4 regions of the Planctobacterium sp. AWH2_060 genome follow, and region 1 is predicted to be linked to each of the others. Evidence: predicted binding sites of a transcription regulator. Region 1 holds the regulator's gene; each other region holds the start of a gene.

Region 1 (7,429 bases):
GCCGCATTCATATCAGCATTGGCTTATTGTTTATTGTGTTGCTGGCGCTTTATGTCAACATGATTGCCGATGACAACACGCCGCAAGCCATTGATGACACGCCCGAAGCCTGGAATCCCAATTATCAGGCCCGCAATATGAAAAGTACTTTGTACAACGACTCTGGCAGCGTCAACCACGAGGTTTTTGCCTCTTCCATGGAACATTATGATATTTTGGGTTTTACCCTGTTTGAGAACCCGGAATACACCATTTACACCGATGAAACCGAGTCTCCCTGGCAAATAGTTGCCAAAGAAGGAACGCTATATAGCGACCAACGTATTGAACTTGAGCAAAATGTCCTTATCAAAAGCCTTAATCAGGATGATTTTGTACAAACTATCGAAACCAGCTTTGTCGAAATTGATTTGCTCAACAAGACCGCCAAATCAAATAATCCCGTCACCATAACAGGTCCGGATTTTGTGATAGAAAGCAACGGGTTAACTGTCAATCTGCTGACCCGAAAATTGGAACTAAAAGACCATGTTAAAACGATTTATCAACAACCTGTTGCCCATTAGCAGCCTGTGCGTGCTGCTTTCATTTCCGGTTTGGGCAGGCAAAGACGACTTTAAACTTCCGATTGAGGTTGATTCAAAGTCTCAGTTCGTGGATGGTAAGCGCAAAACTTCGGTATTTAAAGAAGACGTTCATGTGCGTCAGGGCACCCTGTCTATCAATGCCGACGAAGTGAGAGTGTCCGCTGAAGCGGGCAAAGGCAAAGAAATTTTTATTGCCTTGGGCAAGCCTGCTGTGTATTCGCAAACCATGGATGATGGCAGTAAGATCACTGCCAAAGCCGAAGAAATCCGCTACGTGGTCGAGTTTCGCACCTTAGAGCTAAATGGTGCTGCAGAACTTTATCAGGACACCAGTATGGTGAAAGGTGAAAAGATCAGCTTTAATTTAGAGAAAGAACAATTGATCGCAGGTAGTAACGAAGCCGATGGAAGAGTGACTACCGTTTTTCAGACCGACGATAAAAATTAACGCGCAACCCAACAAGGAAAACCATTTCAGTGCCCACGTTATACGCGAATAATCTGGCAAAATCCTATAAAAGTCGTCAGGTAGTGCGCGATGTCAGCATCGAAGTCAGCACCGGCCAGATAGTCGGCTTGCTCGGTCCTAACGGCGCAGGTAAAACCACCACCTTTTATATGATTGTGGGTCTCGTACCTTTAGACAAGGGCGAGATTTTCATCGACCAGCATCAGCTAACCCTACAACCCATGCACGTTCGCGCTCGACACGGCATTGGCTACCTGCCACAGGAATCTTCAATATTCAGAAAACTCAGTGTTTTTCAAAACCTGATGGCTATTTTGCAAATGCGCAAAGAACTGGACAATGAGCAACGGGAAGAGCTGGCAGACGAATTGCTGGATGAGTTTAATTTAAATCACATTCGACATAATTTAGGAATGAGTCTGTCCGGTGGTGAGCGGCGCAGAGTAGAAATTGCCCGCGCTTTGGCAGCCAATCCACAATTTATTTTGTTGGATGAACCCTTCGCAGGCGTTGACCCAATTTCTGTTAATGATATAAAGAAGATCATTCATCATTTGCGAGACAGAGGAATTGGGGTATTGATCACTGACCACAATGTAAGAGAAACTCTGGACGTATGTGAACAGGCCTATATTGTCAGTCATGGTCAGGTAATCGCAGAAGGCGAACCAGAAACAGTTTTAGCAAATCAGCAAGTAAGAGATGTATACCTGGGTGAGCAATTCAGGCTATAGTAACACTAACAATAATCTATTGATTGGGGCACAATTACCCTGAGCACTGGAGTCGGAAACTACCATTTTTAATGAAGCCGTCTTTACAACTAAAATTTAGCCAACAGCTAACAATGACCCCTCAATTGCAGCAAGCTATTCGCCTGCTGCAACTGTCGACGCTCGACCTGCAACAAGAAATTCAGGACGCGCTGGACGCAAACCCTCTGCTGGAAGTGGATGAAAATACCGAATCCAGTAGCGATGAAGGGCTAGAGTTATTAAAAGAGCCTAAATCAGCAGAATTGAATGGCGCCGACAGCGACAACGAATTCAGTGGTTCCGATGGCATGGACTCCAGCGATGCTCTGGAGAAAAACGACTTACCAGACGAGCTTCCCATAGACAGCACCTGGGACGAATATTACAGCGCCTCTTCAGCGCCCGCTTCATCAGGCGGAGTGGGTCCGGATGACGACCAGGTATATCAGGGCGAAACCAGCGAATCCATTCAGGACCATTTGCTGTGGCAATTGCATTTAACCCCTTTCAGTGAAACCGACGAAGCCATCGCGCTTGCGATCATCGATTCTATCGACGAATCCGGCTATCTGAGGATGTCGGTAGAAGAAATTCTCGAAAGCCTCAACGACGAAGAAATTGAACTGGACGAAGTAGAATGTGTCAGAAAACGCATTCAGCACTTCGATCCTCTGGGCTCAGGCTCACTGACTCCGCAAGAATGTTTGCTGGTTCAGTTAGGACAATACCCCAATGACACCCCCTGGTTGAAGGAAGCAAAATCACTGTTGTGCGACTTTTCCGATCTGCTGATGGCAAAGGATTTTCGCACCCTGATCAGAAAATCAAAACTGCGCGAAGAGCAGTTAAAAGAAGTGCTAAAACTGCTGCAAACCTTGAATCCTCATCCAGGTGCCACATTAAACAATAAAGAGCCAGATTATGTCATTCCTGATGTATCAGTGATGAAGAAATCCGGTCGCTGGATTGTGGAACTCAACCCCGATGCCGTGCCTAAGCTGAATATTAATCAGCAGTACGCGGCCATGAGTCGGGGCAGCAAAAACAGTGCTGATGGACAGTTTATTCGCTCACACATGCAGGAAGCCAAGTGGTTTATCAAAAGCATTGAAAGCCGCAACGAAACCTTGCTAAAAGTTGCCAATTGTATTGTGCAGCAACAACACGGTTTCTTTGAGCATGGTCCGGAAATGATGAAACCCATGGTACTCAACGACGTCGCTGAAATGGTAGATATGCACGAGTCCACAATTTCCCGTGTGACCACTCAAAAGTACATGCATACGCCACGGGGTATTTTTGAGCTTAAATACTTCTTTTCCAGTCATGTGGCCACGGAAAATGGTGGTGAGTGTTCCTCCACGGCCATCCGGGCATTGATTAAGAAATTGGTGGCAGCTGAGAATCAAGCCAAGCCACTGAGTGATAGCAAAATTGCGCAATTGTTAGCCGACCAAGGCATTATGGTAGCCCGGCGAACCATTGCAAAATACCGGGAATCACTCTCGATTCCTCCATCTAACCAACGTAAGAGTCTGTTATAGACTTCCCTACAGAAGGACGACCAATTATGCAAATAAACTTATCAGGTCATCACGTCGAAATCACCGATTCTCTTCGCGATTATGTCGATACAAAATTCACAAAGCTGGAACGACATTTTGATCACATAAACAATGTATATGTCATCTTAAACGTTGAAAAACTCAATCAAAAAGCTGAAGCAACTTTACACCTTGACGGTGGCGAGGTTTTTGCCACCTCTGAACACAGAGACATGTACGCCGCCATCGACTCCCTCATCGACAAGCTCGACAGGCAGGTAATCAAGCATAAAGAAAAGCTCAAGAGCCATTAAGGGAGTTTAATAAGGGATGGAAATCAAAGACATCCTTTCTCAGGACTGCACGCGCTGTGCAGTCCCCATCACCAGCAAAAAACGCGCATTGCAAATCATCAGCTTAGTCGCCAGCGAAAAACTCAGCGAACTGACCGAAGAAGATGTGCTGAACAGTCTGCTTTGTCGCGAAAAGATGGGCAGCACCGGCATCGGCAATGGCATTGCTATCCCCCACGGTCGGGTTGAAGGTCTGAGTAGTCCTTTGGCTATTGTACTCACCTGCTCGCCTGGTATAGAATTTGACGCAATCGACAATCAACCTGTTGATATATTTTTTGCGATTTTGGTACCCGTTGAGCAAACCGAGGGGCACTTGCAAACTCTCGCCCGTATAGCTCAAAAACTCAGTGACAAAGAGGTCACCAAAGTAATTCGCAATTGCCATTCAGACAACGCATTATATGAAGCACTGGTATGAAACTAATTGTGATCAGCGGACGGTCCGGCTCAGGAAAGTCTGTGGTATTGAGGGCACTGGAAGATCTTGGTTATTATTGTGTAGATAACCTTCCGGTTAGCATGTTACCAACACTGACCCACGCGGTTGTCAGTGAATACGACCAGATTGCCGTCAGTATCGACGTGCGAAACTTGCCTAAAGATCCCGAGCAGCTCACTGAAAATCTCGATTTTCTGCCCAATAAAACGGATCTCACCATCATCTACCTGGATGCCAGTGATGATATTCTGGTGAAACGCTACAGCGAAACCCGTCGTCTGCATCCGTTGTCTAAAAACAATATTTCCCTGGCAGATGCCATCGTTAAGGAACGAGAGTTATTGGTTCCGATCTACGAAAGAGCAGACCTGCATATTGATACCGATAAACTGTCGATTCATCAATTGGCCGAGCTGGTGCGGGAACGAATTTTAGGTAAGAAGTCCTCACGCCTGGTGCTGGTATTTGAGTCCTTTGGCTTTAAAAATGGTATTCCGAAAGACGCAGACTATGTTTTTGATGTTCGCTTTTTACCCAACCCACACTGGATACCAGAACTCAAACCCTATTCAGGAAAAGACGCGCCGGTAGCACAGTACCTGACAGCACAGCCCATAGTAAATAAAGTGGTTGGACAGTTCCAAAACCTGATAGAAACCTGGCTACCCCACCTTGAAAGAAACAACCGCAGTTATGTTACTGTCGCCATAGGCTGTACCGGTGGTCAGCACCGCTCAGTGTTTATTGCCGAAACGCTGGCCAACTATTTTTCAGTTTCCCACCCTGACGTACAAATCAGACACCGAGATCTGGACGAGTGAATAAAGCAGAACGAACGCTAACCATCACCAATAAATTAGGTCTTCACGCCAGAGCCGCCACCGAATTGGTGAAGCTGGCCGCATCATTTTCCGCGACCATTATGCTGCATAAAGATGGCAAAAGTGCCTCTGCCGACAGCGTATTGGGATTGATGATGTTGGAAGGCTCACAAAACAAACAAGTGAAAGTCATTTGTGAAGGCGCTGATGCTGAACCAGCATTAGAAGCCGTATCAGCTCTGTTTTCCGCCCGCTTTAACGAAGCTGAGTAGTGTTTCACAATATTTAAACCTGGATTGTGATTTGTTTCATTAGTAGATATCCAGCAGCCACTTATTGCTATAAACTATAATAAACGAACAATACCAATGACCTGAGTATACAGAACGCTAATCTGTATAGGACCGTCAGGTTGTTAATGGAAATCAGTTCATCGTATAAATAAGGAGTGTCGATTAGTGCCGGGAACACCTTACCTAAATCTGCAAACTAACGATTTAGCCGGGATCGGTACAGCTTTCTACACCCTTATCACAGCTCTCAATTGCGCATCTAAGTTTCCATTTATCCAGCCAGCTCACTTTCACAGGGCAACCATTAAGCTGACTCTTATCTTCAAAGGAGCGTGCTAATGGAACAAAACAAACTGGAACAGGAATATGTAACCACGCAACTGGATGCCATTAACGATGCCCTCAGTAATGGCTTGTTTGTGCACGTACGCAAAATGCTGCACAGCATTCCCCCGGCGGATGTGGCACTACTGCTTGAATCCACCCCGGTGCGCAATCGTTCGCTGCTGTGGAAACTCATCGACACCGACTATCACGGCGACGTTTTAGAAGAACTGTCTGAAGATGTGCGTAATGGCATCATGCGGGAAATGGTGCCCGAAAAGCTTGCCGATGCACTGGAAGACATGGACACCGACGACCTTGCAGAAATGCTGCATGGTCTGCCAGACAGAATGGTTCAGGATGTCCTTGAGTCGATGGACAGCATGGACAGAGCCCGTGCTGAGCAAGCTTTGTCTTATGGTGAAGGTACTGCGGGATTCATCATGAATACCGACACCATCACTCTGCGTCCGGAAGTCAGTGTAGAAGTTATCCTGCGCTACCTGAGATTAAAACAAGAGCTGCCACCCGACACTGACATGCTGTACGTCACCAATCGCTATGATCGTTTGATTGGTACAGTGCCGCTAACCAGCCTGATCACTGCGGCCCCGGAGATCAGTGTTGAAGAAATCATGGAAGAAGAGCCCGAGGTTATCAAAGTAGACCTGGACGAAACCGAAGTGGCCAAGTTGTTCGAACGCCACAACTGGTTATCGGCTCCCGTGGTGGATGCCAATCACCAATTAGTTGGCCGTATTACCATTGATGACGTGGTTGATATCATCCGTGAAGATGCCGAACACTCGATGATGAGTATGGCAGGTCTGGAAGACGAAGAAGATACCTTTGCACCAGTACTGAAAAGTACCCAACGCCGCTCCATCTGGTTAGGCGTAAACCTGTTTACGGCATTAATGGCCGCCATGGTGAGCGATTTATTCGAGGCCACCTTAAGCCAGTTGGCAGTACTGGCTATTCTCAATACTATCGTACCCAGCATGGGTGGCGTTGCCGGGAACCAAACCCTTACCCTGGTTATTCGCGGTATGGCGCTGGGCCATGTCAGCGCCTCTAACTCCCGCTGGTTGATTAGCAAAGAACTCGCCATTGGATTCTTAAACGGTGTAATTTGGGCGGTACTGATTGCCTCTGTCGTAGCAGTCTGGAAACAAGACTATATGTTAGGTCTGGTGATCGCCTTTGCGATGCTGGTGAATATGATCGCCGCTGGTTTGTCTGGCGTTATTCTTCCCATTGTAATGAAAAAGCTGAAAATCGATCCCGCCTTAGCAGGCAGTGTTATTCTCACCACCATTACCGATGTGGTGGGTATCTTTGCATTTTTGGGCACTGCTACCTGGTTACTGCTGTAATCAAATTAAAGCATCAAAAAAGGACTTTTTTTTACACTGCCACTTTACATAGGTAACTTTAATGACCATATTTAACCTAATTAGTCTGAATTGGGTTGAATGTCATGCTTGGTAAAAATAGACCTCAGAATCCGCGTCCTCCCACGCGAGAAGAAACCGCCAGCAAAATGCTGCGTAAGGCCGGAGTTGAAAACCCTGACCTGCGCAACATGACACGTAATGTGACGCTAAGTCGAATAGAGAATTTCGACAAAAATACGCTAAAACCGGCCAATCTTACTGATACACGCAAGAACAGCATTTTACAAAGTCACCACGTGAATAACCCAGATGTCGGAAATGCTTCGCGTAAGAATTTGATGGATGAGATAAAAAACTTTGACCGCTCTAAACTAAAAGCCAAACAACCCGAACAACGCTATATAGTCTCGCCTCATAATGACGTCAGAAATCTAATGAATAATT
Region 2 (7,429 bases), 4.5 Mb from region 1:
ACCGCTAATGAACAATGACTTAATCGTGGGTGCAGTCGGTGTGCTGCAGTTTGATGTGGTCGTAGCGCGTCTTAAAGCGGAATACAATGTGGACGCCTTGTATGAGCACGTTAATGTGACAACGGCTCGCTGGGTTTCAGCGAAACAAGAGAAGCACCTGGAAGAGTTACGCCGTAAAACACAGGCCAACCTGGCCTTGGATGGTGGTGATAACCTGACTTACATTGCGCCTACTATGGTCAACCTGTCTATTACTCAGGAACGTCATCCTGATGTGGTTTTCCATCAAACTCGTGAACATTAAGAACTGAGTGAACAAATGAATATTCAACAACAACTTTTAGCCCGTTTTAAAGCTGCGCTTGCTGCCATTGGCGCGCCAGAAGACGCACCTGCGCCGTTAACTCAAAGTACCCGCGCCGGATTTGGTCACTATCAGTTTAATGGCGCTATGGCGCTGGCCAAAAGCCTGAAACAAAAGCCTCGTGATATCGCTCAGTCTATCGTGGATGCAGTAGACCTTGCTGGCATTGCTCAAAAGCTGGAAATAGCCGGTCCTGGTTTTATTAACATTCATTTAAGCCCGGATTTTATTGCCAGCCGCGTCTCCAGCATCAACAACGAAGCAAAACTCGGTGTTGCATTACCTGAGTCCCAGAAAGTGGTAGTGGATTATTCTTCTCCTAACCTGGCGAAAGAAATGCACGTAGGTCACCTGCGTTCAACGATTATCGGTGATGCCGTGGTGCGCGCTTTGGAGTTTTTAGGCCACACAGTGATCCGTCAAAACCACATGGGTGACTGGGGAACGCAATTTGGTATGTTGCTGGCGCACTTCAGTGATAAGTTGCAAGACAACCAAATGGCTGAAACCGCACTGTCAGATTTGGAAGATTTTTATCGCGAAGCCAAAGTGCGTTTTGATGAAGAAGAGGGTTTTGCAGATCGCGCTCGCTCTCAGGTTGTAAAGCTGCAAAGTGGCGATGACCAATGTATGGCGTTGTGGCAACAGTTCATCGATATCTCTATCGCGCACAGTGAAGAGGTGTATCACAAACTGGGTGTTACGCTAAGTCGCGACGATGTTATGGGCGAGAGTGCCTACAACGATCAACTGGCTGATGTGGTTAGTAAACTGAAAGCGCAGGGGCTGGCGGTTGACGACCAGGGCGCTGTTGTGGTGTTTATTGAAGAGCTGGCCGATAAGGAAGGCAACCCTGCGGTTTATATCGTACAAAAATCCGGTGGTGGTTATTTATATTCCACTACGGATCTGGCTGCTATGCGTTATCGCTCATTTGATTTAGGCGCAGATCGCAACCTGATTTTCACTGATGCCAGACAGGCACTACACTTTAAGCAAACCGAAATCGTGGGACGCAAAGCGGGCTTTAGCCGTCCGGAAACCACTTATGAGCACTGCCCATTTGGCATGATGCTGGGCCAGGACGGTAAGCCGTTCAAAACCCGTACCGGTGGCACTATTAAATTAGCTGACTTGCTGGATGAAGCCATTGAGCGTGCCGAAAAGCTGGTGGCTGAACGCGATTCTGATCTGACTGCAGATGAGTGTAAAGACATTGCTGCCAAAATCGGTATCGGCGCGGTTAAGTATGCTGATCTGAGTAAAAACCGTACCACCGACTACATTTTTAACTGGGACACCATGCTCAGTTTTGAAGGGAATACTGCACCATACCTGCAATATGCCTACACCCGTATTGTCAGTATATTCAGAAAAGCCGGTATCGAGCTGCAAACGATTTCTGCCCCGGTAAATCTGCAGGCAGAGCAAGAGCTGGCATTGGCATTAAAGCTGGGTCAGTTCGTTGAAGCACTGGACCAGGTTGTATCAGAAGCCACTCCTCATGTTCTGTGTACCTATTTGTATGAGTTGGCTAGCTTGTTTATGTCCTTCTATGAAGCGTGTCCTATGCTTAAATCTGATGTGGCAGAAGAGGTGAAGATGAGTCGTTTGATGTTAGCAGCCGCTACCGCAAAGACCATTGCAACCGGCCTGGATTTGCTGGGTATAGAAACCCTGGATAAGATGTAAACATCATCGAATTTGCTTGTAAAAACCCGGTTCTTTTAACCGGGTTTTTTAGTATTGGAAAGTTGATTGTAGGTTGGAATTTATTCCAACAGCAATACCAAATCCAACCCCGTTGGTCGTTTTTTCGACGCCGTAGACAGATTCAACAACTGCCGTCTGACTGAAGCCCAACCTACATGGGTCTGGCGACTTTTCATAATTCGCGGGACTTAAACAAAAGTGATCTGATGTAGTTTTCTCTTAGAGTTTCTAAAGGTATCTGAATTTCTAAAGGTGACACCCACCTTTAATTTGGCTCAAAAGCACTCGATGCTGAGTTCGAAGTCCGGACAAATCTGGCCCTTTTTGCGAAATATGCTAAAAGGGCAGAGACAACCAGAAGATTGGCAACAACAATGTTTTTGCGAATGTGAACCTAATGTTGCATTTGTGATTAAGGCCACAAAAAATCTTACCAGCGATGTTCCTTGCCAAACGCTGTTTTCATTTGATTGGCAAAGGCAATAAACTTCTCTTTGATTGTTTTTCTAACTTCAATAGTAGAGCCGCCAAAAAGAGCGAAGCCAGTTATGGTAATGGTTGGAGCGTTTCTGTTTGCAACGGAAGGCGCCTTATTATCAATTCCCCCCATTAAGCAGAAAATTTTGCAAACTACATTGACGTTTTCTGGCACATAAATGGTGTCGCCGCCCATTATGGCGATGGAGTTGATGGTAACTTTGGGGGTGCTGAATTGGGCGTCAGTAAAATCAATCGTCGAGCCCCCCATGATACTCACAATATTAAGTTTTTTAGGAACGGCCCATTGCCCACTTCGATCACTTCCGCCCATGACATTGATAATCCAATCTTCATCTTCAGTTGCTTCATGGCAATAGTTAACATTAAAACGTTCTTCTCTTTGTTGCTTAATCAGGTTATCCGGAGCGGCGTCTAAGTCTTCAATTTCCTTCATCATCTCGGTGTTGCTGCTGGCATCAATGACAGCGTCGAGTCTGCGCTCAAATGCTTCATTCGAAAAAACTCCTCTACTGTAGTTGTAAATCAGAACATCAATTACTTCCTCTTTGACCTGTTCTCTTGGTCTATCTTCTAGTATTACCGGCATGATCTTCTCCCAAAAACCCAAATTACAAACAGTCGTTAAACCCAAATGCGAATAACAAGCATATGATGTGCCACCATAAAAAATCCATATATTTCATACTTTTATAAAAAATGCTGGATGCATGGATTAACTAAATTGAGTATTAGTTAGCGGAAATAACAATAATTTAGTTAAAAGAAACATGGATTTTAGGGGGCGGCAAAAGTTCTGACAATCAGAGTCATCTTAAGTTTGGTACTAAGGCACTCGAAGCTAAGTACAAAGTCTGGACAAATCTGGCCCTTTTCACGAGATAGGCTGAATCGGCAGGCTCTGCGCTTGAGGCTTCTGTTGTTTCCGTCTAAGGCTATCGGGGGAAGGGGAGTTTTCCTTCGAAGTAGCAATATCGAGGCACTATCTAAATTCCATCTCTGTTTAGATCGAGAAAGAAATTTTCGTTTTATACGTATTTTTGAATAAATCCACATCACAAACTCGGTATTCGTTTACTAGTTTTTTATCCATCACGCGAAGAGCTGAATATGCCCACTCCAAATACACACTAGCGCGCACAAAGCCTGTAACTCACCTCAATTTATCGTATAACCAACTGATTTTCATTTAACTCTATCGATCTGCCTGTAGTGCACGGTGAGATCGCGAACATAAATTGAGCAGTTGAGTCTGTTTTCGTTTATGTTCCTGGACCTGTTCATATCATTGTGATCTTATACTCCCTTTTGGGAGCCAGTTTGATGAATATTGATGTTTTCGCTGACCATTTTTCCGATGTCACCGATCCCCGCCAGTCTGCTAAAGTGACCTATCCTTTGTACGATGTTTTGTTCTTATCCATTTGCGGTGTTATTACCGGATGCGAAGGCTGGGAAGACATTGAGGATTTTGGTCATGCCAGACTAAACTGGTTGCAGGGGTTGGGTTTATTCAGGGAAGGGTTGCCTGTTCATGACACCATTGCACGTATCATTTCCAGTATTGAGCCGGAACAGTTACAACGTAGCTTTATTGGCTGGATGCAAAAGGTTAATACCCTGACCGATGGTGAAGTCGTTGCCATAGACGGAAAAACACTGCGTAGCTCTTATAACAGAGAGAACCGCCAGTCCGCGATCCATATGGTGAGTGCGTTTGCGACAGCAAATGGCGTTGTGATGGGGCAAATAAAGACGGACACCAAATCCAATGAGATCACCGCTATCCCCGAATTACTTAACCTGCTGGATATTAAAGGTTGTCTTATTACGATTGATGCAATGGGTTGTCAAAAAGCCATAGCGAAGACCATCGTTAACAAGGGCGCTGAATATCTTTTGGCGGTTAAGGGCAATCAAAAAAAGCTTTACGATGCATTAAAGCTGGCGTTTCGCGGAGTTGGTTCTGAATCACTTAAGATAGAAAAGGGTCATGGGCGTATTGAAGCCAGAGAATATCATGTTCTTGATGCTTCTGAATTATCGGAGGATTTTTCTCAATGGACAGGATTAAAAAGCATGGGTATGGCTGTCAGGTATCAGCATAATGACGAAAAACCATCATTGGAATATCGTTACTACATTAGCTCAGCAGCATTGACTACAGAGCAGTTTGCCAAAGCAGTGCGAGGTCACTGGGGAATAGAATCCAGCCTGCATTGGGTTTTAGATACGGCCATGAAAGAGGACGATTGCCAGATATTCAGAGGTAATGGTGCAGAAAACCTGGCTCGTCTGAGACACATAGCCAAAAACATGATTAAGGCAGATAAAAGCAGAAAAGCCAGTGTTCGTCGAAAAACACGCATGGCCCTGATGGAAGAAAGGTATCTGGAAACCGTATTTTTAGCGGGCTGCAACGAGATGGTTAATAAATGAACGCTCATGCTCTCGCCGTGGCCTGTAGTGTACTGATGGTCAAATTAAAATAAAAATGGATGCATAATGAAAACACTTGGGACATCAATTTTACTTCTTCTTGCAGGTATGACATTTAGTCATGAGAGTTATTGCGAGGATTCAACTTCTGTTTTAGGAGGCCCCTATGTAGGGCAAACACCACCGGGTTTAACGCCAAAACGGTTCGCTCCTGCTGTTCCCTCTGATGAATATCGTGATTGGGGAGGAAGCTTTACTCCAGATATGACGCAGTACTACTTTGGCAGACGTATGCTGGAAACTGGCGAAAACAAGCGCTTTGTGTTTACTGCCAAAAACAATAAGTGGACCCTTTCTGAAGTGGATTTCCATATGGGTAAGTCGATTTCACCTGATGGGAACACCATGTTTTCAGGATTCCGCTATCTGCAACGCACAGCAGATGGCTGGTCAGAATTGCAAAGCCTGGGCCCTGCCTTTGAAGCGTTCCGTATTATGCGTTTGACTGCCTCAAGCAATGACACTTATGTGTTCGATGAGATGAGCCGAAGCGGTGATGGCCAGATTCGCTATTCTCGCCTGGTGGATGGTAAGCGCGAAGAGCCTAAACCATTTGGCAAACAGATTAACTCTGGAAAATGGACTGCTCATCCTTTTATTGCCCCGGATGAATCTTACCTGATGTGGGACAGTGAACGGGAAGGTGGTTTTGGTTCCAGTGACATGTATGTCAGCTTTCGTAAACCTGATGGTTCCTGGGGAGAGGCCATTAACCTGGGGCCGGAAATTAACACCGAAGGTGAAGACGGAGGGGCAAATGTCACCCCTGATGGTAAATATTTGTTTTTTTGTCGCCGCTGTAAGATGCCTGATTTGGAAATCATGTGGGTGGACGCACAAGTTATTGAGAATCTCAGACCAGAGTATTGAGCTATAACGCTTTCGAAACTCAAACAATGACACCTATCTTATAAACTTCGCTCACCTTAAAGAGCAGGAGCACAATATAGATTGGATTGCATTGGATTCTACAAAACAGAAAATTATGAAATGTCCTAAAAGACAACGGCATCGCTTTCCTTTTTATTCAGACCAGTAGCGTGTTTTTCACGTCAGGTAGCAGAGACTTTTTGGGTTCGAACAATTTAAACTCTTCGCTTAATTTAACAGTAATAGTTTTGATTTCTTAGCTGTCAAAACTAATGCTGGTTTCGTAAGGACTAAAATGAACAAAATTTTCAAATTTGACCACCGTGACCACAGTTTTTTGAGGTTAGTGGCTTTGTCGTTTTTATTTGTCTCCCAGGCTCAAGCATCAGAGGCTGATTCTTACGCCCTTATTTACTCGTCTTTTGAAGGAAAAAGTCGTGAGATTTTTTCTACTGATATTGCTGGAAAAAAGAGAACCAAATTAGCCAGTTACACATTGTCAGATGGTTACCCGGTTGTTTCGCCTGATGGAAGCAAGTTCGCTTTCTATGGAAAATATGATGGCTACAAAACCTGGTCTATTCATACGGCCAATATTGACGGCAATAATGTTGTTAGGCTAACTACAGATAAAAACGTATGGGATGCTGCCCCTTCGTGGTCGCCAGACGGCCGACATATTCTGTTCTCGAGAAACAAAAAAAGCCAGGGTGGTAGTACACACGAAGAGATTTGGATTATGAATGCCGATGGAAGTGAGCAAAAACAAATTAAGGGGCTGAGCGGGGGAGGAGCGTCTTTCATGCCTGATGGGAGAATAGTTTTTCACTCTAAAACCGGAGCCAGTGAAATAAGCATAGCAAATCGAGATGGAAGCAATATCATAACACTGACAAACAATGATGCTGAAGATTGGCATCCGGAGGTTTCCCCTGATGGAAAACACGTTGCTTTTATGTCAGACAGAGATGGCAATAGAGAAATTTATGTAATGGATATTGATGGGGAAAATGAAAGGCGTTTGACCAATAATGAATTGTCTGATTGGGATCCTGTATGGTCTCCTGACGGCGCGAAAATAGCTTTTGTCTCTGATAATGTTGAAGGTTTATATGATATCCATATTATCAATGTCGATGGTTCCGGTTTATACCAAGTTGTTAAAAACGGCTCACAGCCCTCCTGGATAAATGCAGAATAAAACCTGAAGATTGGCATAAAGGTGTTGCCAACTTCGATGCGAGTATAAAAAAATCCAGCTCTGGGAACTGGATTTTTGTTTAGTAAGCTTTCTTAAATTGGGCTTAATGCACCCAATGATGACGTTCTGATTTGGCTTCGATGGCGGCTCTGGTGGCTTCCGGCATAAAGGCTTCATTATCATCTTCAAAGAAGAATTTATTGCGTTTACCTTTTTTGCCAAACTCACTCATGGTGGCCGCATCAAAAACCCGACCATTAATGATGGTGTATTGCACCATTTCA
Region 3 (7,429 bases), 2.1 Mb from region 1:
ACTTGACCTGCATCTCGTAATGGCGTTGCGACTGAATGATGCCCATCATTTCCTCAATCGGATTTACATTACTGGCTTCCAGAAAGCCGGTTCGGATACCTACCGTCAAATCCTGGTCAGCCTGCTCTCCATCCGGCAAGCGGAACAATCCATCCTGGCTGCGTTCCAGATTATTCAGGTCCGGTTTGACTAATTTAATACGCCCTACTGGCTCCAACACATTGGCTGGCGCTCCCTGAGGACGAACAGAAATGGTACCGTCTTGTGCAACGTTGACGTTTGAAAGTGGAATAGGCAGAAAAATCGGACCGGCTTCACCAACAATCTGGTTACCCCGGGTATCCAGCAACTCACCATTGGTCCCCATTTGCAGACTTCCGTTTCGGGAGTAAGCTTCACCGCCATTTTTATCTAAAACGGCAAACCAGCCATTGCCTTCAACGGCAATATCCAGATCGCGATTAGTTTGCACCATAGCGCCAGGATCGTAACGATTAGCCGGACTTTCCGTCATGGCAAAAACCCGCGTCGGCAAACCGTCGCCGAATGCCGGCATGGCACGCGCCTGTTGCATCATCGCTTTGAAACCGGTTGTTTGCGCATTAGCCAGGTTATTGGCTCGCACCGCACTTGCCAGAAGGTCTTGTGAAGCACCTTGCGCGGCAATATAAAGCATTTTATCCATGACAGTTATTTGACCTGTTATTAACTTAACAGAATAAAAGCAGGATTCGTGCCATGAGAACGATTAGAAGGAAAAAGAAAGGCCACTGAAAAGTGGCCTTAAACGAGAAACCATAGATTTCTTATCGGATACCCAAAATGGTTTGATTCAGTGCATTGTTGATTTCCAGGGCTCGAGAGTTGGCCTGGAAGTTTCGTTGAGCAATGATCATATCAATCAACTCGGTTGTCAGATTCACGTTGGATTGCTCCAAAGCTGAAGAATTGATATCACCGAAAGTACCAGTGGTAGCCTCACCGGCCAGGGCTTCGCCGGACAAGATACTCTCTTTCCAGGAAGCGTTACCGTTTTGGGTCAGTCCCTGTTCGTTAGAAAAGCGCGCTAACGCAATACGGCTGATGGGCTCTGATGTACCATTAGAGAAGGTGGCACGTACCAGACCATCAGGACCGATATCAATACCGGTTAATCGGCCAACGGGCAAACCATCCTGTTCCAGCGAGGTCACTTCAAAAGAAGACGCAAATTGGGTGGGTTCGTTATCGCCAATTCCGTTAGTATCTAAATTGAAGTTGATTGCTAGTGTTTGAGCAGTATCAGCCCCAGAAGTCAGTCCTGTCAGTTGAACTGTAGTTGGTAACAAAATATCACCTGCCGTCCCTGTTGGCAAAGAACTGCCATCTGCGGCCTGTATCTCAGTGAAGTCACCGCTGGAATTAAAAACAAGTCTTGTTCCCCAAACACCGGTGGTTCCTGGTGTGTCGTTGGGTCCGGTCAAGGTTTGACCAAATCCAACATAATTCTGATCAACACCTGCTACAGGTCCAGCATTTGGGCCAGTTGGATCAGCGGGTACTGTTCCATCCGGGTTGGTGTAGTCGTAAAATTCACCATCCACAGATGTGACAACTAACCATTCATTACCAGCCGCGTTTTCATCTTTGATGAAATAAAAAGTCTGAATATGGGATTCACCTAGTGAATCATATACCGTTATTGATGTGGAAGCGTTGTAGGTGTTCGTGTCGTTGGGATTAAAATCATTTGGATCAAGTGCCGGATCACCCGCTGGCAGGTTCATTCTTAAATCGACCTCTGACGTGGGCGATGGATTACCAGATGAATCAGGTATTTGTACCGGTTCGGCAGTACTCAGCGCGATAGAAGATGATGTACCATCACTATTAACCGGGAAGCCTAACAGGTTGTCACCTTGAGAGTTAACCACAAAGTTATCTTCATCCAGTTTAAACTGACCTGCTCGGGTATAGGTAAAATCCTGAGATGCAATATCCGGTACAGTAACAAAAAAGCCGTTACCCGTTATCGCCAAATCCAGCGCAGTGTTAGTAAACTGCAAGCTCCCCTGGCTAAACTGTTGGGCAACTTCTTGTGTCACTACACCGTCCCCCACTTTAGTACGACCGCCGCCGAGTAGAGACGATGCAAATACATCACCAAATTCGGCACGTGATTCTTTGAATCCCACGGTGTTAACATTGGCAATGTTGTTTGCCGTGGTATCCAGATCTTTTTGAGCGGCAGCGACACCACTCAGGGCTATATTAAATGACATTGCTCGTTCTCCTGTTAATTAGCCGACATTTATAATATCTGATAGGCGGATACTCTCATCACCCGCCAGATTGAGTACCACGCCAGATGTACCGGCACCTGCCAGGCTGACGCTTTCAACTCTTCGATTAATTCCATAAGGGATAGATTCTGTTTGACCATTCACCTCACCCTCTATTTTTATTTTGTAGGATCCGGGCGGCAGGATATTGCCTGCGTCGTCAGTACCGTCCCAGCCAAACTCGATATTACCTGCCTGTTGGCTACCCACATCAATGGTGCGCAACACTTGGCCAATGTTATCTTCTATGATGATTTTCATATCTTTAACATTTTCAGCGGCAACCGCTGTTCCGGTCACCTGGGCATTCATCTGCACATTCAGTTGCGTGTTCAAGCCATCAACCGTGCCCGTAGCTTCTACTTTGTATTTTCCGCGTGGCATGTGATTACCATCAGCGTCAGTGCCATCCCAACCAAAGGAGATTGCCCCGGCATCGTGATTGCCGCCGTCAATTTCCCGTACAACCTCGCCGTACTCGTTAAGGATCTGAATTTTCATGTCCTCTACAGGCGCATCAGCGATAATGGCACCACTAACAGCGCCATCCTGCCAGGTAGTACCTACACTGGATTCGGTTAACACGGTTTGTCCAATCAAACTGGTTGCCTGTAAGGCCTGATTGGAATTCATGGAAGCAGCAAACTCATCAAATTTATCGTTTAGCTGCGATAAACTGTCAGCCATAGTAAAACTGGTCATCTGCGCCACCATCTGGTCGTTATCTACCGGTTTGGTGGGATCCTGCATCGCCAGTTGTTCTGTTAACAATGAAAAGAAGTCTTCCTGAGTTAATTGAGAATTGGCGTTTGGATCGGCAACAGGAACACTTTCTTCCTGCCAATAGAGACCATCATTCAATATTCTGTCACTGATAGCGTCCATATTATTCTCCTATCGACCCTGTCCCAGCATCATGACCCGACGAAAGATACGTTTTGTGGTATCTGCCACCTGAACATTCGCTTCATAAGCTTTAGATGCGGATAACATATCCGCCATGGATTCCACAACATTGACGTTGGGTTTAAATATGTAGCCATCTTCGTTGGCCATGGGGTGATTCGGTGAATATTCCATTTGCAGTGGCTTTTGACTTTCCACTACACCGAGAACATTAACTTTTGTCCCAAGAGGCGATTGTGCGTCAGTGGCGTTTTTCATCTCGGCGGCAAACACCGCATGTCTGGCCTTATAGGTCTCGCCGTACGAGGAACTGACGCTGTTAGCATTAGCCACATTACTGGCGGTGGTATTTAAACGGATACCTTCTGCATGCATGCCTGAGGATGCAATATCCATGACATTAAATAAACTCATTATTGCTGCCCTCCGGTCAGTGCTTTTTTCATACCTTTAAACTTGCCATCCAAGAACTGCAGACTGGCCTGATAACGCAGGCCATTATCCAGGAAAGAGTTCTTTTCAATCTGCGCTTCAACTGTGTTGCCATCGCCGGTATCAGGTTGTGTAGGTACCCGAAAGGTGATCAAGCGGTCACTTTGCATCTGGCCTTCGATGTGCCCACTGGAAGTACGGTTCAAATGCATGCGTTGTTCGTACGATGCACTTTTCATAGCTTCCTGAAAATTAATATCGCGGGCCTTATAACCAGGCGTATTTTGATTCGCCAGATTACCGGCGATCAGCTCCATCCGATCCTGCCGAACAGACACAGCGCGATGATGCAATGCGGTTAACTTGTCTAAACTGATGGCCATGATTTTTCTCCACAGCGTCAAAAAACTTACGGTGAAGTCAAAGCAAGGCACATGCCAAAAATGAGATTATGAAGATATTTATTTCGGAATACTGAACTGAGTCAGTTGCATTTAGCTGTTTACTCAGCCAATCAATAGCTGTACCGGATCACTTGCGGGTATAGTAAAGTCCGGGGTTGCAGCGGATCATGTTAAAATCAGAAGAGAGCCCCGCCATGGATTCAGACGCACCCAAGAACAGTACACCATCTTTATTCAGTACCGTGGCAATCTTTTGTAAAATGGCACTCTTTACTTCCGGTGCGAAGTAAATCAACACATTGCGGCAAAACACCATATCGAAGCGGCCAAGATTTGCATAGCTGTCCAACAGATTGAGTTGACGGAAATTGACCATCCGGGTTATTTCCGGCTTGATGCGCTTATTGCCTTCTGGCGTGTCTTCAAAAAAATGGCGTTTGCGTTCATCGGATAAGCCTCGCGACAACGAAAGGTTATCATAAGTGGCGTCTTTGCATTTCTTTAGCATTTCTGTAGACAAATCTGTTCCAGTTATCTGCACGCCTGGAAACCGACTGTTTTGTTTTTGATATTCTGCCGCCGCCATCGCGATTGAGTATGGCTCCTGTCCAGATGACGCAGCAGCGCACCATATCTTTATTGGCTGGCGATTATCAGCAAATTTAGCAAACAGCTCTTTATTGAGCAGTTCAAATGGATAGCGATCCCTGAACCACAGGGTTTCATTGGTGGTCATGGCATCAATCGCATCATCGCGTAAACCGCGATTGCGACCATTAATAATATCATTAACCACCTGACTGAGAGACGGCTCTTCATATTTGCGCATTAATGGTGCCAGACGACTACGCACCAGATACTGCTTATTGGGGCCCAAAACGATGCCGCAACAGCGCTCCAGAAACTCACTGAATAGCGTATAATCGTCTTCACTTAAGGTTTTATTTACCACCGACCATTATTCCGTAGCAGATTTATCCAGCCATTTTTTAACTGCAGTGGCCAATTCATCTGGGTGAAATTTTGCGATAAAATCATCAGCCCCAACTTTCTTAACCATGGCCTGGTTGAACACCCCACTTAAAGATGTGTGCAACACAACATGTAACTTGGCCAACTCCGGCGTACTTTTAATTTCAGCTGTCAGGGTATAGCCATCCATCTCAGGCATTTCAATATCACTGACAATGACCCCAACTTTGTCGGTAACATCGCCGGTTTCAGATGCAATCTCTTTTAATCGCTCAAGGGCTTCGCGACCATCTTTTGCCGCTTCAATCTCAAGGCCAAGAGACGACAACGCCTTCTTAACCTGACTGCGTGCTACAGAAGAATCGTCGGCGATAAAAATAATTTTGTTATCCAGACTGGCATCGTGCTTGGCCAATTCTTCCACCATGTCATCTCTAACCACTTCTCTGGCCGGGGCTATCTCATTGAGTATTTTTTCCACATCGAGAATTTCAATCAGCTCACCATCAACCTCTGTTACAGCTGTTAAATAGCTCGCTTTTCCCGCACCTTCTGGCGGTGGTAATATCGCTTCCCAGTTGATGTTAATGATGCGTTCTACTGATCCCACCAAAAAGCCCTGAACAGAACGGTTATATTCTGCAATGACAATAAAGCTGTTTTTGATATCTTCAATTTTTCTGCCGCCAGTGGCCATGCTCATATCAATAACAGAAATGGTTTGCCCCCGAATGTGCGCCACACCGCGCACCAGCGCATTGAGTTTTGGCATCGAAGTGAGTGGCGGGCATTGCAGTACTTCTCTTACTTTAAATACGTTTATGCCGTAGCGTTGCCGGTTATTCAACTTGAACAGCAGTAACTCAAGTCGATTTTGACCCACCAGCTGAGTTCGTTGGTTTACAGAATCTAAAATTCCCGCCATATAGCACCTCTAATTAATCCAATCAGGCACGATATTTGATTATCTAAATCACGTGATTGAAATTTATCCGCACAGCGTTATTTTTTTGACGCTGTCTAATGTTTTTAGAAATTGTCTTTAAGCATAGCCAAATTGGAAGAAAGTGAACATGAAAAATTTCGCCAACATCAAGAAAACTCTAAAACTTTCCCTAGTGGGATGGTTTATAACAACCAATATAGCGGCTGCGCAAGAAAAACATTTAATGCATGACCTGGTCAAAGAGACCGCTGAAATTTACGTTTATCAAAACGCTGACGTAGAAAACATCAATGATGTCGAGATAACGATCCGCGACGTCGATGAGCGAGTACACATACCAGTTTGCCCTGTTGATCTGGTTGCTAGTAGCAGTACACAGTCTTTGCAGCAATCCAATATCACAGTGAAAATCAGTTGCCCCAGCAACGGCTGGTTTTACTACATGAGTGCACAGGTTACTGAAATGCAGGAAGTGGTTGTTGTGTCAGACACGATTTCACCTGGTACTCTGCTAACAGAAAGTAATTTAACTATCGAGAAGATTGATAAACGCCGTTTACGTGGCGGCACATTTAGCGATAAAAGCCAAGTTATCGGAGCCAGATTAAAACGCCGGACGCGTGATGGCAGCCCGGTTACAGCAAACATGTTATGCTTTGTCTGTAAAGGCGATGCTATAGTAATTACCGCTAAACTGAGCGGTCTGGAAATTAAAACCAGCGGCATAGCGCTTCAGGACGGTAACATTGGCGATACTATATCAGTGAAAAATCGCCGCTCCAAGAAACAAATTGAAGCACAAGTCGCTAATGTCAACGAAGTTAAGGTGCATATCTGATTCGTCTCTTTTTCATGGGGTCAGAGTTGTTGAAACTTGCAGATTTGCAGTTTGCTTTCAACAACTCTGACCCCATGAAGTTATTGATTTTGTAGAGACTTTTTGGTGCTCATGGATTACACTTAAATCATTGATATCCGATGCACAAAAAAAAAGCGATATTGTAGGATTTTTATTAAAGTTAACTGTGTCAATGCCGATACACTAACTGAGGGTATCAAAAGTATTGGAATTTAATCATGGCTATTAACAATGTAAACGGTGCTGGCCAGAAACCGCAGTTGGAGAGTCAACGACTCAACCAGCAGCAGACTCAACAAGGCCAGAATGCAAATACAGCACAACAGGCAAACACTGCTGCTGCGACTCCGCGTCAGGATTCAGTGTCCTTGACTCAGTCTGCGCAACAGCTTGCAAATGTGCAAAAGAAAGGCAGTGATGCACCTGTAAACCAGGACAAAGTTGACAAACTTAAAGCAGCAATTCAAAACGGTTCATATAAGATCGACGCAGAGCAATTGGCTTCTAAGATCTCTAAAGCCGAGTCTGAGCTGTTTGGTTTATCTAAAGGCTAATGAATGTCAGACATGACTAAAGCACTTACACAACA
Region 4 (7,429 bases), 2.5 Mb from region 1:
ACAGTGTCGAGATCCTGAACTTCTAGTCCCGCCAATAACCCAGACAACTTAATGTACGGCGTTGCCAATTAGGTTGTTTGGGTTTTTTCCTGTCTCGCGTCATGCGATAATTTTTGTTTTTACAAAGCAGAAATCCCCAGTGAAAATATTTTGTGAAGATACGCTGACCTATGGGGAAGCGTTTTTCGATGATGTGGCTGATGTCACCTGGTTTTCAGGAAACCAACTGAGTGCTGAGCAACTAACAGAGGCTGAAGCCCTGTTTATTCGCTCAACCACCAAAGTTACCTCCGATTTATTGCAACAGGCTAAAAAGCTGCGCCTGGTGGCCACGGCAACGGCAGGCACCGATCATATGGATCTTGAACTTCTGAAAAGTCGCGGCATTGAGGCTTATTCCGCGGCAGGTTGCAATGCCATCGCCGTAGCTGAGTACGTGATAGCCGGAATTTTGTCTCTCGCAGCAAAACACAGCATGTCATTAAGCGGAAAAAAACTGGGGATCGTAGGGGCCGGTCATGTGGGCAGCGCACTTGCTGAACGGGCTGTGCATCTGGGCTTTGAAGTTTTGTTATGTGATCCGCCATTACAGGCTGCTGGCGATCTTCGTCCCATGGTGGCACTGGCGGAAATTCTTGACTGTGATGTGATCAGTTTACACACCCCATTGGTAACAACTGGACGTTGGCCTACATTGCATATGTTCAATGAAGCGGTATTGGCTTCGTTAAAACCTCACCAGATTTTAGTCAATGCTTGCCGCGGTGAAGTGGTGGATAATCAGGCGTTGCAGCAATTATTGCACCAAGGAAAACCTTTTTTTAGTGTCTTTGATGTCTGGGAAAACGAGCCGTCTATAGATTTTAAGCTGGCTCAAAAAACGGACTTTGCCACACAGCATATTGCAGGGCATACCCTGGAAGGAAAGGTGCGTGGTACTGATATGATTTATAACTTTGCGGCGCAGCGATTTAACTGGCCAGCAAAGAGCATGTGGGACTATTTGCCTGAGGTTTCTTTTGATGGCAAATCGGAACTGCAATTGTCTGAAGCCGACGGCAGTAAGGAAGCTTGTTTTAATAATCTGGTCTCACAGGTTTATGACATTGAAACTGATACAGCAAATTTCAGAAGCAAGGTTCATGATGATGAATCTTTCAGATATAGCCGAAAGCACTATGGTATTCGAAGAGAATTTTCCAGTGTGCAAGTAAATACTGGAAATTCTTTGCTGACACAGGCAATCTACGGACTTGGTTTTAAACTGGCCGAATAAGCGGCCTGAACAACATAACTGGAGTAAAAAATAAATGTCTCGCGCATTTGATGTTGCCGTTTTAGGCGCCACCGGTCTGGTGGGCAAAAACATGATTGAGATTCTCGAAGAACGCGGATTTCCAATCAATAATCTTTATCCCCTGGCCAGTGCACGCAGTGCCGGTAGTACCATTACATTTAAGGGCGAAGAGATTACGGTGCAAGATGCGGACACATTTGATTGGACGCAGGTACAAATTGGCTTCTTTTCTGCGGGTGGTAGCATTTCCGCAAAGTATGCACCTATTGCGGCAGAGCAAGGCTGTGTGGTTATTGATAACACTTCACATTTCCGTTACGAGCCAGACATTCCCTTGGTGGTGCCGGAAGTCAATCCACATGCTATCGCTGATTTCAGAAACCGCAATATTATTGCGAACCCCAACTGTTCTACAATTGGCATGCTGGTGGCGTTAAAACCCATCCATGATCAATTTGGTATTACCCGAATCAATGTTGCTACCTATCAGTCGGTTTCAGGAGCTGGTAAGTCGGCTATGGATGAGCTGGCAAAGCAGACCGCTGATTTATTAAATGGTCGCGAAGTAAAGGTAGAGAACTTCAGCCGTCAGATTGCATTTAACAGTATCCCGCAAATTGATGTCTTCCTGGATAATGATTACACCAAGGAAGAAATGAAAATGAGCTGGGAAACTCAAAAAATTATGGGTGATGAAAGCATTCTGGTTAACGCAACGGCCGTGCGAGTGCCGGTGTTTTATGGACATGGTGAAGCGGTACACCTTGAAACGCAACAACCCATGGACGTTGAGCAAGCCAAAGCGGTCTTGCGTGAAGCCCCTGGCGTGGTATTGCTCGAAAACCGTGAAGACTTTCCGACTCAGGTGGGAAATGCCAGTGGCAAAGATGAGGTGTTTGTTGGCCGTGTGCGTCAGGATATTACCCATCCCAATGGACTTAACCTGTGGGTTGTTTCGGACAACGTGCGTAAAGGTGCAGCCACCAACAGTATCCAGATTGCAGAAGTCTTAATCAGGGACTATTTGTAATTCTTATAAGGGCCAGTTGTCCCGGCTGGCCTTCTTCGTTTTTCATAATCCTGCTTTTTCCGTTTCCGCAACTACTTATTTTATTTAAGTTTTTTTCGCCACCGCCGATGACTTGCAATAACTGGCATTAAATCTGATTTTTGCTGTCCTCACCAAATGAATACTGTATTATCGGTGAAGTGTAATCAGTAACTGATCTCCGTTGGGGATTGGCTTGCTCGTTGTATCTGGTTTATAGTTAGGTATGAGTCTTGCAGTCTCATGCCGGTTAACCAAGTCTTTGGCATAAGTCATAGAACAAACAACAAAAAATTGACGAATATTATAAAATCAAGACGGCAAAGTACCTAAGTGCGTATATTATATTCAGGATACAAATCTAACTTCAGGACAGGCGGGCAGCAAAAGGCTCGAAATGCCCGTCACTGCGTCAACATAATTACTTTTCTTCTGTTAATTTTCTCCAGCTCCTTTAGTGCAACCGCACAACAGCCTGCAGACCAGTTGATTGAAATTCGCGGGGCAAAGAACTCAACCGAACAATACTCTGGTGCAACTTATGGTCCGATAGACTCGGACGATACTTTATGGCGTATTGCTGACCGATACCGAAAGAATAAAAACCTGAGTATCTATCAGGTAATGGTGGCCATTTATGAACTCAATAAAGAGGCGTTTGCCACTGATAATCTTAATACGCTGAAAAACGGCGCTATGCTGCGCTTGCCATCGGAGCGCTACATAGCGCGCATTGATGCGCAAAATGCCAAAATCAAATCTGAACAGGATGATGATGCCTGGTCTCCCGAGTCGCAACCTGGACAGTCTTTGGTAAACCTGAAACCTCCGGTTAAATTGGTGAACCGGGATGATCTGGCCGAAACTAAAACCGAAATTGAATCTCGACTCAATCGAATTAACGAAGAACAACAAGCCCAATTCAATGCTATCCGGCAACAATTTGCCGAGTCTATCACCAGCGTCGAATCCTTATTAGATGAAAATCGCAAGATCTTTGATCGCCTTGATACAGTGAATCAGGAAATTGATCAGTTAAGAGAGCGGGCCAGCCAAGATCAAATAGAACAATCACAGATGTTGCAAATCCAGCAAGAAATGCTGGAGCTGTTAACCCCCAAACCTGAAGAGGAGAAGTCACTAGACTTGTCGTTCTTCACCTCCGACATCTTCATTATTATTGCTTCCCTGGTATTGACACTGTCTGCATTGGCGGGCATGACCATGTTCCTGTTAAAACGCAAGGGAGATGATGCACCAGCCATTGAGACCGCTGCGCCAGCACCGGCCCCTGAAGTTGCCAGTAAAATTAGCGAAGAAACCGATGTTCTGGATGAGTTGTCAACGGACACCATAGATGATGCTGGAGACGATGACTGGGCTGATGATGATCTGTTTGGTGATGATGATCTATTGCAGGACGAATTTGCCGAAGAGCTGGATGACTCGCTGGATAAAGTTCTCGAAGAAGAGATGGGCAGCTTTGATGAAGTCGATGACGACATGCTGGTGTCGGATGATGATGAGTTTGGTGAATCTGATGGCGGCTTATTGGATCAAGATGATCTGGATGATTTGTTTGCATCAGATGAAAGCGAATCCGATTCAGTGGAATTATCTGAAGCCGAAGAGATGCCCGACGACATTCTGGATGAATTCAGTGAAGAGGTGGCTGACGATGACGTTGGCGATCTGGATGATTTATTGGACGAAGCTGGAAGTGACTTTGATGAAATCGAAGAGAGTATCGATGATATTGTCGAGGCTGCCACTGACAGTGACGTTGAATCCGAAGTTGCAGCGGAGCCTGAAGCAGAACCTGAGGAGCAAGTTGAGTCTGAGCCAGCGCCAGCAAATAAAGTTCTGGAAAAACAGCAGGCTGACGAATTTGATGCCGAAGAAGTATTGGGTATTAGTGATGACAGCCTGTTAAATGACGATGCCGTTGAAAAATTAGAAGACAGTATCGAACAGCAAAATGAGCAACTGGATAACATAACCGACGAGTTAACCGAAGAGCTACAGGATGCTCCGGATAAAAAACCCGGTGATCCGGATGTCGCCATTGACGAACCAGAGCAGGCATTTGGTGATGATCAGGTCTTTGGTGATGACGAAGTTTTCGGTGATGAAAACGAGATATCAGATGAGTCTGAACCAGATGATTTGTTTGCTGAAGACAGTGACGAACTCGTTGCTCCAGAAGACGAATTAGACACCATAGTTGCTAACCAACCAGATACCGATGTTGAATCTGTGCAAGATGAATTGGCAGATGAATTACTGGCTGAACTGGGTATTGAGGAAGTCAACGATGAGGCTGACAGTACTCAGGATGACCTCGCGGATGAGCTATTGGCCGAACTGGGAGTTGATGACGATGAAGAAGATTCTGCAGAGCCAGACAGCACGCAGGATGATCTCGCGGATGAGCTATTAGCCGAACTGGGAGTTGATGACGATGAAGAAATATCTGCGGAACCTGACAACACGCAGGATGAGCTAGCGGATGAGCTATTAGCCGAACTGGGAGTTGATGACGATGAAGAAATATCTGCGGAACCTGACAACACTCAGGATGATTTAGCGGATGAGTTATTGGCTGAATTGGGTGTCGATGACAATGAAGAGGTCTCCTCAGAACCAGACAGCACTCAGGATGATTTAGCAGATGAGTTGTTGGCCGAACTGGATGTCGATGACGCCGCAGACACTGCTGAAGAAGCAGACAAGATCCCAGATGATTTAGCCGATGAGTTAATGGCTGAAACAGATTTGGATGACGCCGCAGAGACTGCCGAGGAAGCAGACCGGATCCCGGATGATTTAGCCGATGAGTTAATGGCTGAAACAGATTTGGATGACGCAGCAGAGACTGCCGAGGAAGCCGACAGGATCCCGGATGATTTAGCCGATGAGTTAATGGCTGAAACAGATTTGGATGACGCCGCAGCAGAGACTGCCGAGGAAGCAGACAGGATCCCGGATGACTTAGCCGATGAGTTAATGGCTGAAACAGATTTGGATGACGCAGCAGAGACTGCCGAGGAAGCAGACAGGATCCCGGATGATTTAGCCGATGAATTAATGGCTGAAACAGAATTGGATGATGCTGCAGAGACTACCGAGGAAGCAGACCGGATCCCGGATGATTTAGCCGATGAATTAATGGCTGAAACAGAATTGGATGATGCCGCAGAGACTGCCGAAGAAGCAGACCGGATCCCAGATGATTTAGCCGATGAATTGCTGGCCGAACTTGACGATGAAACCAGCGCATCAGAAGCTGATGAAAATGAGTTAGATGATGATCTCAGTGCTATTGATGAGACTGATATTGAACCAGTTCAGGACCCCGAATCACTGATTGATAATAGTGATCAGTTGGCAACTGAATCTATGATTGATTCTGAAGGTGAAGTGCTTTCAGAGGAACAAGAAACTGATGAAAGCCCCGCTGAATCGGATGAAACTCTTGAAGACAGTGCTGAAGAGCCTGATACTGACGAAGCAGAAGCAGAAGCAGAAGCAGAAGCAGAAGCAGAAGCAGAAGCAGAAGCAGAAGCAGAAGCAGAAGCAGAAGCAGAAGCAGAAGCGCCCGACTATCCTATCAATGAGTTGTCAGAAGACGACTACCACCAATTATTAGATGCGCTGGGTTCAGAAGAGACTGATAGCGGCGAAGATGCCGACACCAGCAAGCTGTTCAGTGGCGAACTTTCCCTGGAGGATATTCCAGACATTTCTTCAGAAGACTTTGGGGCGTCTTCGACTGATGATGCTGTCGAGGTGCAAATAGCGGATCCCGATGAGCTTTCTCTTGATGATATCCCCGAGATTAATGAAGACGCGTTTAGTGCTCCAAAAGCGGGAAATGAAATCACTGAACCTGAGTCTGAGAGTGACTCCCTGGCTGAATTTCCCAGCGAGTTTGTCGATGACGATCTGTTGCAACCAGAACTGGTTGAAGACGACGAACCTGGTTCTGTGGTCGAAGTTGAAGAAACTGGGGATACAGACGAAGTCGCTGAACCAGCAACTGAGTTAGCATTAGAAGATGACGACTTAGAAGATTCTCTGGATATCGAAGATATATCTGAGCCAGAGTTATTAAGCGACGAAGCCGAGCTTATTGACGATGAGCTGGTTGATGAAGATTTGGAAGGGTCATTACTGGAAGAGCCGTTATCAGATGAGCCAATACTGGAAGACGCATTGGAGGCGGAGAGTGAACCAGAGTTAGTTGCAGATGAGCCGGCAGAGCTCAGCCTGGAAGAAGCTACCGAAATCACTGAAACACCAGAAATCGAAGAATCATCTGAGCCAGAATTATTAGGCGATGAAGCCGAGCTTATTGACGAAGATCTGATTGACGACGTGCTGGTTGACGAAGATTTGGAAGAGTCTTTGCAGGAAGAGCCGCTATCAGAAGAGCCAACACTGCAAGACGCACCGGAGGCGGAGAGTGAACCAGAGTTAGTTGCAGATGAGCCGGCAGAGCTCAGCCTGGAAGAAGCCTCCGAAATCACTGAAACACCAGAAATCGAAGAATCATCTGAGCCAGAATTATTAAGCGACGAAGCAGATCTGGCTGACGAAGAGTTGCTTGATGAAGAGCTGGCTGATGAAGACTTGGAAGAGTCTTTGCTGGAAGAGCCTATATCAGAAGAGCCAACACTGGAAGATGCACCGGAGGCGGAGAGTGAACCAGAGTTAGTTGCAGATGAGCCGGCAGAGCTCAGCCTGGAAGAAGCTACCGAAATCACTGAAACACCAGAAATCGAAGAATTATCTGAGCCAGAATTATTAGGCGATGAAGCCGAGCTGATTGACGAAGATCTGATTGACGACGTGCTGGTTGATGAAGATTTAGAAGAGTCTTTGCTGGAAGAGCCGCTATCAGAAGAGCTGCAACCAGAAGAGCCAACTCTGGAAGAAACTTCGGAAACAGAAAGTGAACCAGAGTTAGTTGCAGATGATGAGCCGGAAGAATTCAGTCTTGAAGAAGCAAGCGAAGTCGCTGAAACACCAGAAATCGAAGAGTCATCTGAGCCTGAGTTATTAAGTGACGAAGATGATTTGCT

What was found. Region 1 encodes sigma-54, which starts transcription at its own class of promoters, with help from an activator protein. Its sites were predicted from a motif close to GTTGGCACGNNNNTNGNNT; they were not measured.
Region 2: the regulator sigma-54 is predicted to act here: its motif matches at 3,221-3,239, upstream of ACXAD8_RS00145 (LiaF domain-containing protein).
Region 3: the regulator sigma-54 is predicted to act here: its motif matches at 4,083-4,101, upstream of flgB (flagellar basal body rod protein FlgB).
Region 4: the regulator sigma-54 is predicted to act here: its motif matches at 2,536-2,554, upstream of ACXAD8_RS08350 (FimV/HubP family polar landmark protein).

Annotation. Positions count from the first base shown of each region.
Region 1 covers NZ_JBSWTG010000001.1:4,502,336-4,509,764, reverse strand. Annotated here, with positions in the region: gene lptC (LPS export ABC transporter periplasmic protein LptC) at 1-566, shown strand, start outside; gene lptA (lipopolysaccharide transport periplasmic protein LptA) at 529-1,035, shown strand; gene lptB (LPS export ABC transporter ATP-binding protein) at 1,065-1,790, shown strand; gene ACXAD8_RS19375 (RNA polymerase factor sigma-54) at 1,862-3,355, shown strand; gene hpf (ribosome hibernation promoting factor) at 3,382-3,669, shown strand; gene ptsN (PTS IIA-like nitrogen regulatory protein PtsN) at 3,686-4,129, shown strand; gene rapZ (RNase adapter RapZ) at 4,126-4,971, shown strand; gene ACXAD8_RS19355 (HPr family phosphocarrier protein) at 4,968-5,243, shown strand; gene mgtE (magnesium transporter) at 5,603-6,964, shown strand; gene ACXAD8_RS19345 (hypothetical protein) at 7,069-7,429, shown strand, end outside.
Region 2 covers NZ_JBSWTG010000001.1:29,834-37,262, forward strand. Annotated here, with positions in the region: gene prfC (peptide chain release factor 3) at 1-304, shown strand, start outside; gene argS (arginine--tRNA ligase) at 320-2,056, shown strand; gene ACXAD8_RS00145 (LiaF domain-containing protein) at 2,508-3,164, opposite strand; gene ACXAD8_RS00150 (ISAs1 family transposase) at 3,899-5,014, shown strand; gene ACXAD8_RS00155 (TolB-like translocation protein) at 5,081-5,944, shown strand; gene ACXAD8_RS00160 (TolB family protein) at 6,240-7,145, shown strand; gene ACXAD8_RS00165 (amidohydrolase family protein) at 7,249-7,429, opposite strand, start outside.
Region 3 covers NZ_JBSWTG010000001.1:2,444,565-2,451,993, forward strand. Annotated here, with positions in the region: gene ACXAD8_RS10430 (flagellar basal body rod protein FlgF) at 1-685, opposite strand, end outside; gene flgE (flagellar hook protein FlgE) at 807-2,261, opposite strand; gene ACXAD8_RS10440 (FlgD immunoglobulin-like domain containing protein) at 2,280-3,206, opposite strand; gene flgC (flagellar basal body rod protein FlgC) at 3,216-3,641, opposite strand; gene flgB (flagellar basal body rod protein FlgB) at 3,641-4,042, opposite strand; gene ACXAD8_RS10455 (CheR family methyltransferase) at 4,191-5,015, opposite strand; gene ACXAD8_RS10460 (chemotaxis protein CheV) at 5,022-5,960, opposite strand; gene flgA (flagellar basal body P-ring formation chaperone FlgA) at 6,109-6,819, shown strand; gene flgM (flagellar biosynthesis anti-sigma factor FlgM) at 7,059-7,394, shown strand; gene flgN (flagellar export chaperone FlgN) at 7,407-7,429, shown strand, end outside.
Region 4 covers NZ_JBSWTG010000001.1:1,960,612-1,968,040, reverse strand. Annotated here, with positions in the region: gene ACXAD8_RS08365 (alpha-amylase) at 1-26, shown strand, start outside; gene ACXAD8_RS08360 (4-phosphoerythronate dehydrogenase) at 140-1,276, shown strand; gene ACXAD8_RS08355 (aspartate-semialdehyde dehydrogenase) at 1,311-2,327, shown strand; gene ACXAD8_RS08350 (FimV/HubP family polar landmark protein) at 2,832-7,429, shown strand, end outside.